3 regions of the Streptomyces sp. NPDC058697 genome follow, and region 1 is predicted to be linked to each of the others. Evidence: riboswitches for the same ligand, from Rfam matches in the RefSeq annotation. Region 1 holds a riboswitch; each other region holds the start of a gene.
The links. Region 1 has a riboswitch for thiamine pyrophosphate ahead of ACFWXQ_RS37470 (thiamine ABC transporter substrate binding subunit). Riboswitches for the same ligand answer to the same signal wherever they lie in the genome.

Region 1 (3,271 bases):
GGCGACATGGCCGGCAAGCAGTACCTGCTGGATCTGACCGCCGCAGGACACCCGGTCATCCCCACCGTCGACCGGCCCGAGGACCTGCACCTGCTCCCCGAGACCGGCCAGTACGCGGTCAAGCCCAAGGTGGGCGCGGACTCCATAGGCCTGGCCTTCGTGCCCCGCGAGCAGCTCGGCGGCCTCGACTACGGCGACATCCTGGTCCAGCCGCGCATCGACTTCCGCGACGAGGTGTCCTTCTACTACGTCGACGACGCCTTCCAGTACGCCCTTCACGCCCCCGATCCCGAGCGCCGCTGGGTCCTCGATCCCTACGAGCCCACCGACGCCGACCTGGCCTTCGCCCGGCGCTTCATCGACTGGAACACCCTCGATCACGGCATCCAGCGAGTGGACGCCTGCCGCACCCCGGAAGGCGAGCTGCTCCTCGTCGAGCTGGAGGACCTCAACCCGTACCTGTCCCTGGACCTGGTCGCCGACCGGACCCGCGACTCCTTCGTGGCGAGCATGACGCAATCCCTCCACCGGTTCCTGGATGCCCAGCCCCGCGGCTGAGACCGCCGGGGGCACAAGTCACACGAATCGATCTGCGACACTGGTACAGCCATGCCTAAGCCCGGAGAACTCACTTTCGTTGCCCCCCGCGGAGCCAAGAAGCCGCCGCGGCACCTTGCCGATCTCACGCCTGCCGAGCGTAAAGAGGCGGTTGCCGCGGTCGGTGAGAAGCCGTTTCGTGCCAAGCAGCTGTCGCAGCACTACTTCGCGCGGTACGCGCACGATCCGGAGCAGTGGACCGACATCCCCGCGGGATCGCGCGCCAAGCTGCAGGAGGCGCTGCTGCCCGAGCTGATGACGGTCGTGCGGCATCTCTCCACCGATGAGAACACCACCCGCAAGACCCTCTGGCGGCTCTTCGACGGCACGCTCGTCGAGTCCGTGCTGATGCGCTACCCGGACCGGGTCACCATGTGCATCAGCTCACAGGCGGGCTGCGGGATGAACTGCCCGTTCTGTGCGACCGGGCAGGCCGGTCTCGACCGGAATCTGTCCAGCGCCGAGATCGTGCACCAGATCGTGGACGGGATGCGGGCGCTGCGGGACGGGGAGATCCCCGGTGGGCCGGCCCGGCTCAGCAACATCGTCTTCATGGGCATGGGCGAGCCGCTGGCCAACTACAAGCGGGTCGTCCAGTCCATCCGGGCCCTCACCGACCCCGAGCCGGACGGGCTCGGGCTGTCGCAGCGGGGGATCACCGTATCCACGGTCGGTCTCGTCCCCGCCATCAACCGCTTCGCCGACGAGGGCTTCAAGTGCCGCCTCGCCATCTCCCTGCACGCACCGGACGACGAGCTGCGCGACACCCTCGTCCCGGTCAACACGCGGTGGAAGGTGCGGGAAGTGCTGGACGCCGGGTGGGAGTACGCGGCGAAGTCGGGCCGCCGGCTCTCCATCGAGTACGCGCTCATCCGGGACATCAACGACCAGGCGTGGCGCGGTGACCGGCTCGGGCGGATGCTCAAGGGCAAGCCGGTGCATGTGAACCTGATCCCGCTGAACCCGACACCCGGCTCCAAGTGGACCGCCTCGCGGCCCGAGGACGAGAAGGCGTTCGTCGAGGCGATCGCCGCCCATGGTGTGCCCGTCACCGTCCGGGACACCCGTGGCCAGGAGATCGACGGGGCCTGCGGGCAGCTCGCGGCCACCGAGCGGTAGTCTGGCGGACGTACGTACATCTTCATATTCCGACAGGGGAGCGCCACAGCGCTGAGAGTGCGGGACAGCCCGCAGACCCTCTGAACCTTGCCCAGGTCATTCTGGGTAGGAAGTTCGGTCACTACTCAAGCTGTTGCGCCCTGCCCGGGAACCGACCGAGGTCCCGGGCAGGGCCGCGTCTCTTCCTGGTCACCCCCAGGAGGAATTCAGTGAGCACCACCAGGAAGTTCACGGCCGTGGCCGTGGGGCTCGGCCTCGCCGCGCTCACCGCGTGCGGTTCGTCCGACTCCGGCGACGAGGGCTCCGGGTCCAAGACCGTCACCCTCGTCAGCCATGACTCCTTCGCCTACACCAAGGCCGTGCTGAAGGACTTCGAGAAGGAGTCCGGCTACAAGGTCAAGGTCCTCAAGGACGGCGACGCCGGTACGGCCGTCAACAAGGCCATCCTCACCAAGGACAACCCGCAGGGCGACGTCTTCTTCGGCGTCGACAACACCCTGCTGTCGCGCGCGCTCGACAACGGGCTCTTCCAGTCGTACGAGGCCAAGGGCTCGGACCTGATCCTGCCGCAGTACCGGGTCGACCAGGACAAGCACCGCGTCACGCCCATCGACTCCGGTGACATCTGCGTCAACTACGACAAGGCCTACTTCAGCAAGCACAAGCTGGCCCCGCCGACGTCCTTCGACGATCTGATCAAGCCCGAGTACAAGAACCTGCTGGTCACCGAGAACGCCTCGACGTCCTCGCCCGGCCTCGGTTTCCTCCTCGGGACCGCCGCGAAGTACGGGGACGACGGCTGGCAGGACTACTGGAAGAAGCTCAAGGCCAACGGCGTGAAGGTCGTCGACGGCTGGGAGCAGGCCTACAACGTGGAGTTCTCCGGGTCCGCCGGCGGCAAGAAGGCCAAGGGCGACCGGCCGCTCGTCGTCTCGTACGCCTCGTCCCCGCCCGCCGAGGTCATCTACGCCGACCCGAAGCCGAAGACCGCGCCGACCGGTGTCGCGGACGGCACCTGCTTCCGCCAGGTCGAGTACGCGGGCCTGCTCAGCAACGCGAAGAACAGCAAGGGCGGCAAGGCGCTCATCGACTTCCTGGTCGGCAAGACCTTCCAGGAGGACATGCCGCTGAACATGTTCGTGTACCCCGTCGTCGAGGGGGCGAAGGTGCCCGCCGAGTTCACCAAGTTCGGCCCGGCCGCCGAGAACCCCGAGACCCTCGACCCCGCCAAGATCGCCGACAACCGTGACGAGTGGGTCAAGTCATGGACCTCGCTCGTACTGAAGTAGAGCCCCCCGCCGAGGCGGAGCCGCCCGCGCGCCGGCGTCCGCGCCTCCGTCCGCGCCCCCGCACGCGCCCGCGTACGGGGAGCGCGGCGCGGCTCGCTCTCATGGCCGTGCCCGTCGCGTTCTTCGGGCTCTTCTTCGCCTATCCGGTCGCGGCGATCACGGCCCGCGGGCTCAGGATCGACGGGGTCTGGCGGTTCGGGCGGATCGGCGACGTGCTCGCGCAATCCGACATCCGGCACGTCCTGTGGTTCACGACCTGGCAGGCG
Region 2 (3,271 bases), on a different contig from region 1:
GTGTTGCCGGTCAGCGCTGCCCAGTCGATGAACAGCGAGCCGAGCAGCCCGATCAGCAACAGGGAGAGCAGGGTGCCGAGCACCGCCACGGACGTACGGGCGGACAGTCCATGGCACAGATAGAGCGCGATCAGCATGATGGCGCTCGCCCCGACCACCGCCACGACCAGGGGGTTCGAGCCCTGCAGGATCGCGGGAAGGATGAAGAACGTCAGGATGAGGAAGCTGGCGGCCAGCGCGACCAGTGCCATGACGCCGCGCATCCGGCCCACCACGACCACGGCGACGGCGAAGATCCCGGCGAGCAGCGTCATCGGGAGCTTGCGGTTCACGTCGGTGACCGAGTACTGGAGCTCCTTGGGGGCGTCCGGCGCATACGCGACGATCACCTCCTGGCCCTCCTCCAGCTGCCGCGAGGAGTCCGGCTGGACGATCTCCGTGAACGTACGGCCCTTGTCCTTTCCGGTGTCGACCCGGACCGTCGCCTTCTTGCAGCTGCCGGTCGCCTGCTGCTGCGCCGACGAGCCCTCGGCGGTCGAGGTGTCGCCGGTCGGCGTCTCCCCCGAGGCGTTCACCGACTTGCAGTCGACCTTGTCGACCTTGGTCACCGTGGCCTGCTGGGTCTGCCGGTCGAAGCCCACACCGGTGCGCTCGTGCCCCGGGGCGCCGCCGGGCCAGAGCACCACGAGGCCGACGACGACCGCCGCCGCGAAGGGGATCAGCACGGCCGCGATGACCTTGCGCAGATGCATCGAGACAGGCGCTGCGGGTCCATGACTGTGCGAGTGTCCGTGCCCGCCGCCACCCGGTCCACCGCCGTCACCACCACCGGGCCGGTCTCCGCCGCCGCCCCCTCCGGGGCCGTGGGGTCCGTTCCCAGGTCCGCCGCCGTGCCCATGGCCGTCATGGCCGTGTCCGTGGGGCGGTTCGGACGGCGGAAGTGGGGGCTGCTGCGTCGTGGTCACCGACCGATCATCGCAAGAACAGCCCGGGCCCACTGTTCACCGCGCCACATCTGACGCTAGCGTGGAGGCACCTTTGCACACGCGGGAGCTCGGAGCACCGGGCTGAGAGGGCGCTGACCTCCGTAGACGCGATGTTTCACGTGGAACATCGCCGGACGGAAATCGCTGCGTCGACCGCCGAACCTGTTACCGGGTAATGCCGGCGTAGGGAGTAGGTCTCATGACCAACAAGGACGTACGCACGCCTGCCTCCAGCCTGACGGACGGGGCGTTCGCCTCGGCCGAGAGTGGCGGAGTGACTGCTTCGCCCGAGAACGGCGAGGCCGGGAAGTCCATCGGCTGGCACAAGGCGTATGTCGAGGGTTCGCGCCCCGACCTGCGGGTGCCGGTCCGTCAGGTGCACCTCACCAACGGGGAGTCGGTCACTCTGTACGACACCTCCGGCCCGTACACCGATCCGAGCGTCGACACCGACGTACGCAGGGGCCTCGGGGCCCTCCGGGCCAACTGGATCATCGCCCGCGGAGACACCGAGGAGTACGCGGGCCGCCCCGTCCGACCCGAGGACGACGGGATCAAGCACACCTCACCGCGCGGCGGACTGCGCAACCTCGACGCGGTCTTCCCGGGGCGCCCGCGCCAGCCCCGGCGCAGCCGTGACGGACAGGCGGTGACGCAACTCGCTTACGCCAGGCGGGGTGAGGTCACACCGGAGATGGAGTACGTGGCCATCCGGGAGAACGTTTCTCCCGAGGTCGTCCGCGAGGAGATCGCGGCGGGCCGGGCCGTACTGCCGGCCAACGTCAACCACCCGGAGATCGAGCCGATGATCATCGGCAAGCGGTTCCTGGTGAAGGTCAACGCCAACATCGGCAACTCCGCGGTCACCTCATCCATCGAGGAGGAGGTCGAGAAGATGACCTGGGCGACCCGTTGGGGCGCCGACACGGTCATGGACCTGTCCACCGGCCGCAACATCCACACCACGCGGGAGTGGGTGCTGCGGAACTCCCCCGTCCCCATCGGCACGGTCCCGCTCTACCAGGCGCTGGAGAAGGTCGACGGGCGGGCCGAGGAGCTGACCTGGGAGATCTACAAGGACACGGTCGTCGAGCAGGCCGAGCAGGGCGTGGACTACATGACCGTCCACGCGGGTGTGCGGCTGCCGTTCGTCCCGCTGACCGCGAACCGCAAGACCGGGATCGTCTCGCGCGGCGGCTCGATCATGGCGGCCTGGTGCCTGGCGCACCACAAGGAGTCGTTCCTGTACGAGAACTTCGAGGAACTCTGCGAGATCCTCGCGGCGTACGACGTCACGTACTCGCTCGGCGACGGGCTCCGGCCCGGTTCGATCGCGGACGCCAACGACCCTGCCCAGTTCGCGGAGTTGAGGACGCTCGGGGAACTCAACAGGGTCGCGAAGCGTTTCAACGTACAGACCATGATCGAGGGCCCGGGGCATGTCCCGATGCACAAGATCAAGGAGAACATCGACCTTCAGCAGGAGATCTGTGATGAAGCTCCGTTCTATACGCTCGGCCCGCTGACGACGGACGTCGCCCCTGCGTACGACCACATCACCTCCGGCATCGGTGCCGCGATGATCGCCTGGTGGGGCACGGCCATGCTCTGCTACGTCACGCCCAAGGAGCACTTGGGCCTGCCCAACCGTGACGACGTCAAGACGGGCGTCATCACCTACAAGATCGCGGCCCATGCGGCGGACCTCGCCAAGGGGCACCCGGGCGCACAGGAGTGGGACGACGCGTTGTCGGACGCCCGCTTCGAGTTCCGCTGGGAGGACCAGTTCAACCTGGCCCTCGACCCCGACACGGCCCGGGAGTTCCACGACGAGACCCTCCCGGCCGAGCCCGCCAAGACAGCGCACTTCTGCTCCATGTGCGGGCCGAAGTTCTGCTCGATGAAGATCAGCCACAGCATCACCGAGCAGTTCGGTGGCACGGCGGCCGCGGGCGCTACGGCCGAGGAGGTCGCCGAGGGGATGCTCCAGAAGTCGAAGGAGTTCGCGGCCAGCGGAAACAGGGTGTACCTGCCCATGGCCGACTGACTCCGGCGCGCCGTCCGACCCGACCTCTTCTCCGAGGTCCCGGCCATCCCGGCCGAGACCTCACGGAGGATGGCGACGCCTTGCCCCGGGCCGTACCGGTAGAGACAAGATCGAGCCCGGTGTGATCAACTTCCGGCTGCGGACCTGCTCGACTCGTGCCGTACGCAGCCTGAGGCAGCGGGAGGAGTCCAGTCCGGCGTGGAGAAGCTTCGCCCTGGTGCATGTAGAAACGGAATGA
Region 3 (3,271 bases), on a different contig from region 1:
GCGCGCTGCTCCGAGAGTGCGGCGGCGCCGAACCGCCTGGGTGTGAAGGGGCGGGCCACGTCCGGGAGTTCACCGGTGGTCAGGGTGTGCGCCATGACGTCCCCGGTGACCGGCGTGAGGAGTACGCCGTTGCGGTAGTGGCCGGTCGCCAGCAGCAACCCGGGGAGCGCGGTCGGGCCGAGCAGGGGCGCGTTGTCGGGGGAGCCCGGGCGCAGTCCGGCACGCGTCTCGGTCAGCGGCAGCTCGGTGATGCCGGGGACGAGTTCGTGGGCGTCCCGCAGCAGCTCGTACACACCGCCGGCGGTCACCGTGGTGTCCCAGCCCAGCTCCTCGCTGGTCGCGCCGACGACCAGTTCGCCGCTCTCCCGCGGTACCAGATAGATGTGGCTGCCGCGCACGACCGCCCGCACGCTGCGGCTCAGGAAGGGCGCGAACCGCTTCGGCACGGTCAGCCGCAGCACCTGCCCCTTCACGGGACGCACCGGCGGCAGTACGTCGTCGGGGACGCCCGTCAGACGCCCGCTGAGGCTGCCCCCGGCGAGCACGACCCGGCCCGCCGAGAGCTCGGTGCCGTCCGCCGTCACGACTCCGGTGGCCCGGTCCCGTACGACGGTCAGGCGGTCCGCCCATGTCCGGTGGAAGGTCACTCCGGCCCGCTCGCAGGCCGTGACCAGGGCAGCTGAGAGGCGCCGCGGATCGACCTGGTGGTCGCTGTCGACCCGGAGCCCGCCGCGCACGCCCGGCGCGAGCATCGGCTCCAGCCGTCGGCACTCACGGCCGCTGAGCCACTCCGACTCCAGGCCCGACCGGAGTTGCAGGGCGTGAACTTCGCGCAGATGGGCGCGGTCGTCGGCGTCGAGCGCGACGGCCAGTGCGCCGCACCGCCGGTATCCGATGTCCTGGCCGGCCGCCTCGGTCAGCTCGGCCGCGAAGTCCGGATAGCGGCGCGCCGAGGCCAGGTTGAGGCCGAGCAGGGTCTGCTCGCCGTAGTGGAGTTCGGTGACGGCGGCCAGCATCCCGGCCGCGACCTGCGCGGCCCCGCCGCCGGGCTCCGGGTCCACGAGCGCGGTCGTGAACCCGCGCTGCGCGGCCCGCCAGGCCGTGACGAGGCCGATGATCCCGCCTCCGACGACCAGGACGTCCGAGGTGCGCGGGATATCGGGTGATGTGCGCGGTGCATCGGGTGCAACGGGTGTCTCCGGTGTACGCGACATGGGCGTCCAGCCCCTCCCTTCGCCGGCATGACCCGGATCAGGTTCGTACGGTCGGAGGCCGTTCCAGCCTCCCTCTCAGCCCGGTGCGTCCGGACTCCCGCGAGTGCTTTACGTTGGCCACCCTAGCCCTTCGCCCCAACAGCCTGTAAGGGAGCCTTCACGCATGGCCCGCTCGCTCGACGGTCTCCTCCTCTCGCCGGTCGCCGACCAGGCGCCGGGCCAGGTGGGCACCCGCACCCGGTTCGCCTATCACGAGAAGGACGGCGAGATCTGGGCCGAGTACGCGGGCGGCGACGTCGTGCGCGGCCACCTCGTGGGCACGCGCGAGGGCGACCGGCTCGACTTCCGGTACGTGCAGCTGAAGGTGGACGGCACCACCTCGTCCGGGCACTGCGTCTCCCTGGTCGTCGAACTGACCGACGGGCGGGTGCGCCTGGAGGAGACCTGGGAGTGGGAGTCCCAGGAGGGCAGCGGGACAAGTGTGGTCGAAGAGGTCAACAAGGGCTGACGCTGTGCAACAGCTCACCGATCGCGCCCCCTGACCGACGATTTCACCAGTGTCTATGGTGATCGTGTGAGTGAGCAGACGCAGGGACGGAGCCCGGCGGCGCGACGGAGCGCCGTGATCGTCGGGGCGGGCATGGCGGGCGTACAGACGGCCGTCGCCCTGCGGGAGCGGGGCTTCACCGGAAGCGTGACCCTGATCGGCGCGGAGCCCCACCAGCCGTACGACCGGCCCCCGCTGTCCAAAGCCGTGCTGCTGGGCAAGGCGGAGGGCTCCGCCTTCGACGTCGACTTCGAAGCGCTCGACGTGGAGCTCCGCCTGGGGCTCGAAGTGACCGGCGTGCACCCCTCGCGGCACGAACTCGACACGGTCGACGGCCCGGTTCCGTACGACGTCCTCGTCATCGCCACCGGCGCCGAGCCGGTCCAACTGCCGGGCGCCCAGGGCGTACCCGGTGTCCATCTGCTGCGCACCCTCGACGACGCCGAACGGCTGCGCCCCGTCCTCGCGCGGCAGCACGACATCGTGGTGGTGGGCGCGGGCTGGATCGGCGCCGAGTTCGCCACGGCGGCGCGCGAGGCGGGCTGCGCGGTGACCGTCGTGGAGGCCGCCGGCCGGCCGCTCGCCGGCGTGCTGCCCGCGGAGGTGGCCGCTCCGATGACCGCCTGGTACGCGGACAGCGGGGCGGTGTTGCGCACCCACGCGCGCGTGGAGCACGTCGAGCCCGGCGAGGTGGTGCTCGACGACGGCTCGCGGCTGCCCGCGGGCGCCGTCGTCGTCGGCATCGGGGCGCGGCCCGCGACGGCGTGGCTGGCCGGTTCGGGGATCGAACTCGGCGCCCGTCGGGAGGTGCTAGCGGACGACCATCTGCGCACCTCGGCCCCGGACGTGTATGCGGTCGGCGACTGCGCCTCGTTCCCGTCCGGCCGCTATGGCGAGCGCCTGCTGGTCCACCACTGGGACAACGCCCTCCAGGGCCCGCGCACGGTCGCCGCGAACATCGTCGGCGAGACGTCCGCCGCGTACGACCCCGTGCCGTACTTCTGGTCCGAGCAGTTCGGCCGCTTCGTCCAGTATGCGGGCCATCACGCGTCCGCCGACGCCATGGTGTGGCGCGGTGACCCGGCCGGACCGTCCTGGTCGGTGTGCTGGCTCCGCGGGGGCCGCCTGGTCGCGGTCCTGGCGGTGGGACGGCCTCGGGACCTGGCGCAGGGGAAGCGGCTGATCGAGGCGGGCACGGCGATGGACTCGGGGCTTCTGTCCGACCCCGCGTTGCCGCTCAAGAGCGCGATCGCGTAGACGCTCCGCCGGGCCGCACGGTCGGAGGTCATCCGGTGTCTGCGGGCCGTCCGTGGCCGGTCGCGCAGTTCCCCGCGTCCCTGACGGGTGCGGGCCTGCGTGAGGGGGCCTGCGTGACACGGTCGCACCGGCCCGGGTACCGACTGTCAGTCCGAGATGGCAGGCTTGTGCTCGTGACCGAGATTGACGCAAAGATCGATGCTCTCGTCCCCGCCTGGCTCACCCTCCCCGACATCGCCGAACAGCTCGGCGT

Region 2: another riboswitch for thiamine pyrophosphate. It lies ahead of thiC (phosphomethylpyrimidine synthase ThiC); the one in region 1 lies ahead of ACFWXQ_RS37470 (thiamine ABC transporter substrate binding subunit).
Region 3: another riboswitch for thiamine pyrophosphate. It lies ahead of thiO (glycine oxidase ThiO); the one in region 1 lies ahead of ACFWXQ_RS37470 (thiamine ABC transporter substrate binding subunit).

What each region holds. Positions count from the first base shown of each region.
Region 1 covers NZ_JBHXSU010000024.1:81,608-84,878, reverse strand. Annotated here, with positions in the region: gene ACFWXQ_RS37480 (hypothetical protein) at 1-558, shown strand, start outside; gene rlmN (23S rRNA (adenine(2503)-C(2))-methyltransferase RlmN) at 610-1,716, shown strand; TPP riboswitch at 1,741-1,846, shown strand; gene ACFWXQ_RS37470 (thiamine ABC transporter substrate binding subunit) at 1,926-3,005, shown strand; gene ACFWXQ_RS37465 (ABC transporter permease) at 2,981-3,271, shown strand, end outside.
Region 2 covers NZ_JBHXSU010000009.1:196,555-199,825, reverse strand. Annotated here, with positions in the region: gene ACFWXQ_RS22945 (YibE/F family protein) at 1-965, opposite strand, end outside; TPP riboswitch at 1,037-1,193, shown strand; gene thiC (phosphomethylpyrimidine synthase ThiC) at 1,186-3,033, shown strand.
Region 3 covers NZ_JBHXSU010000012.1:270,578-273,848, reverse strand. Annotated here, with positions in the region: gene thiO (glycine oxidase ThiO) at 1-1,214, opposite strand, end outside; TPP riboswitch at 1,212-1,325, opposite strand; gene ACFWXQ_RS27570 (hypothetical protein) at 1,378-1,722, shown strand; gene ACFWXQ_RS27565 (NAD(P)/FAD-dependent oxidoreductase) at 1,789-3,018, shown strand; gene ACFWXQ_RS27560 (helix-turn-helix domain-containing protein) at 3,192-3,271, shown strand, end outside.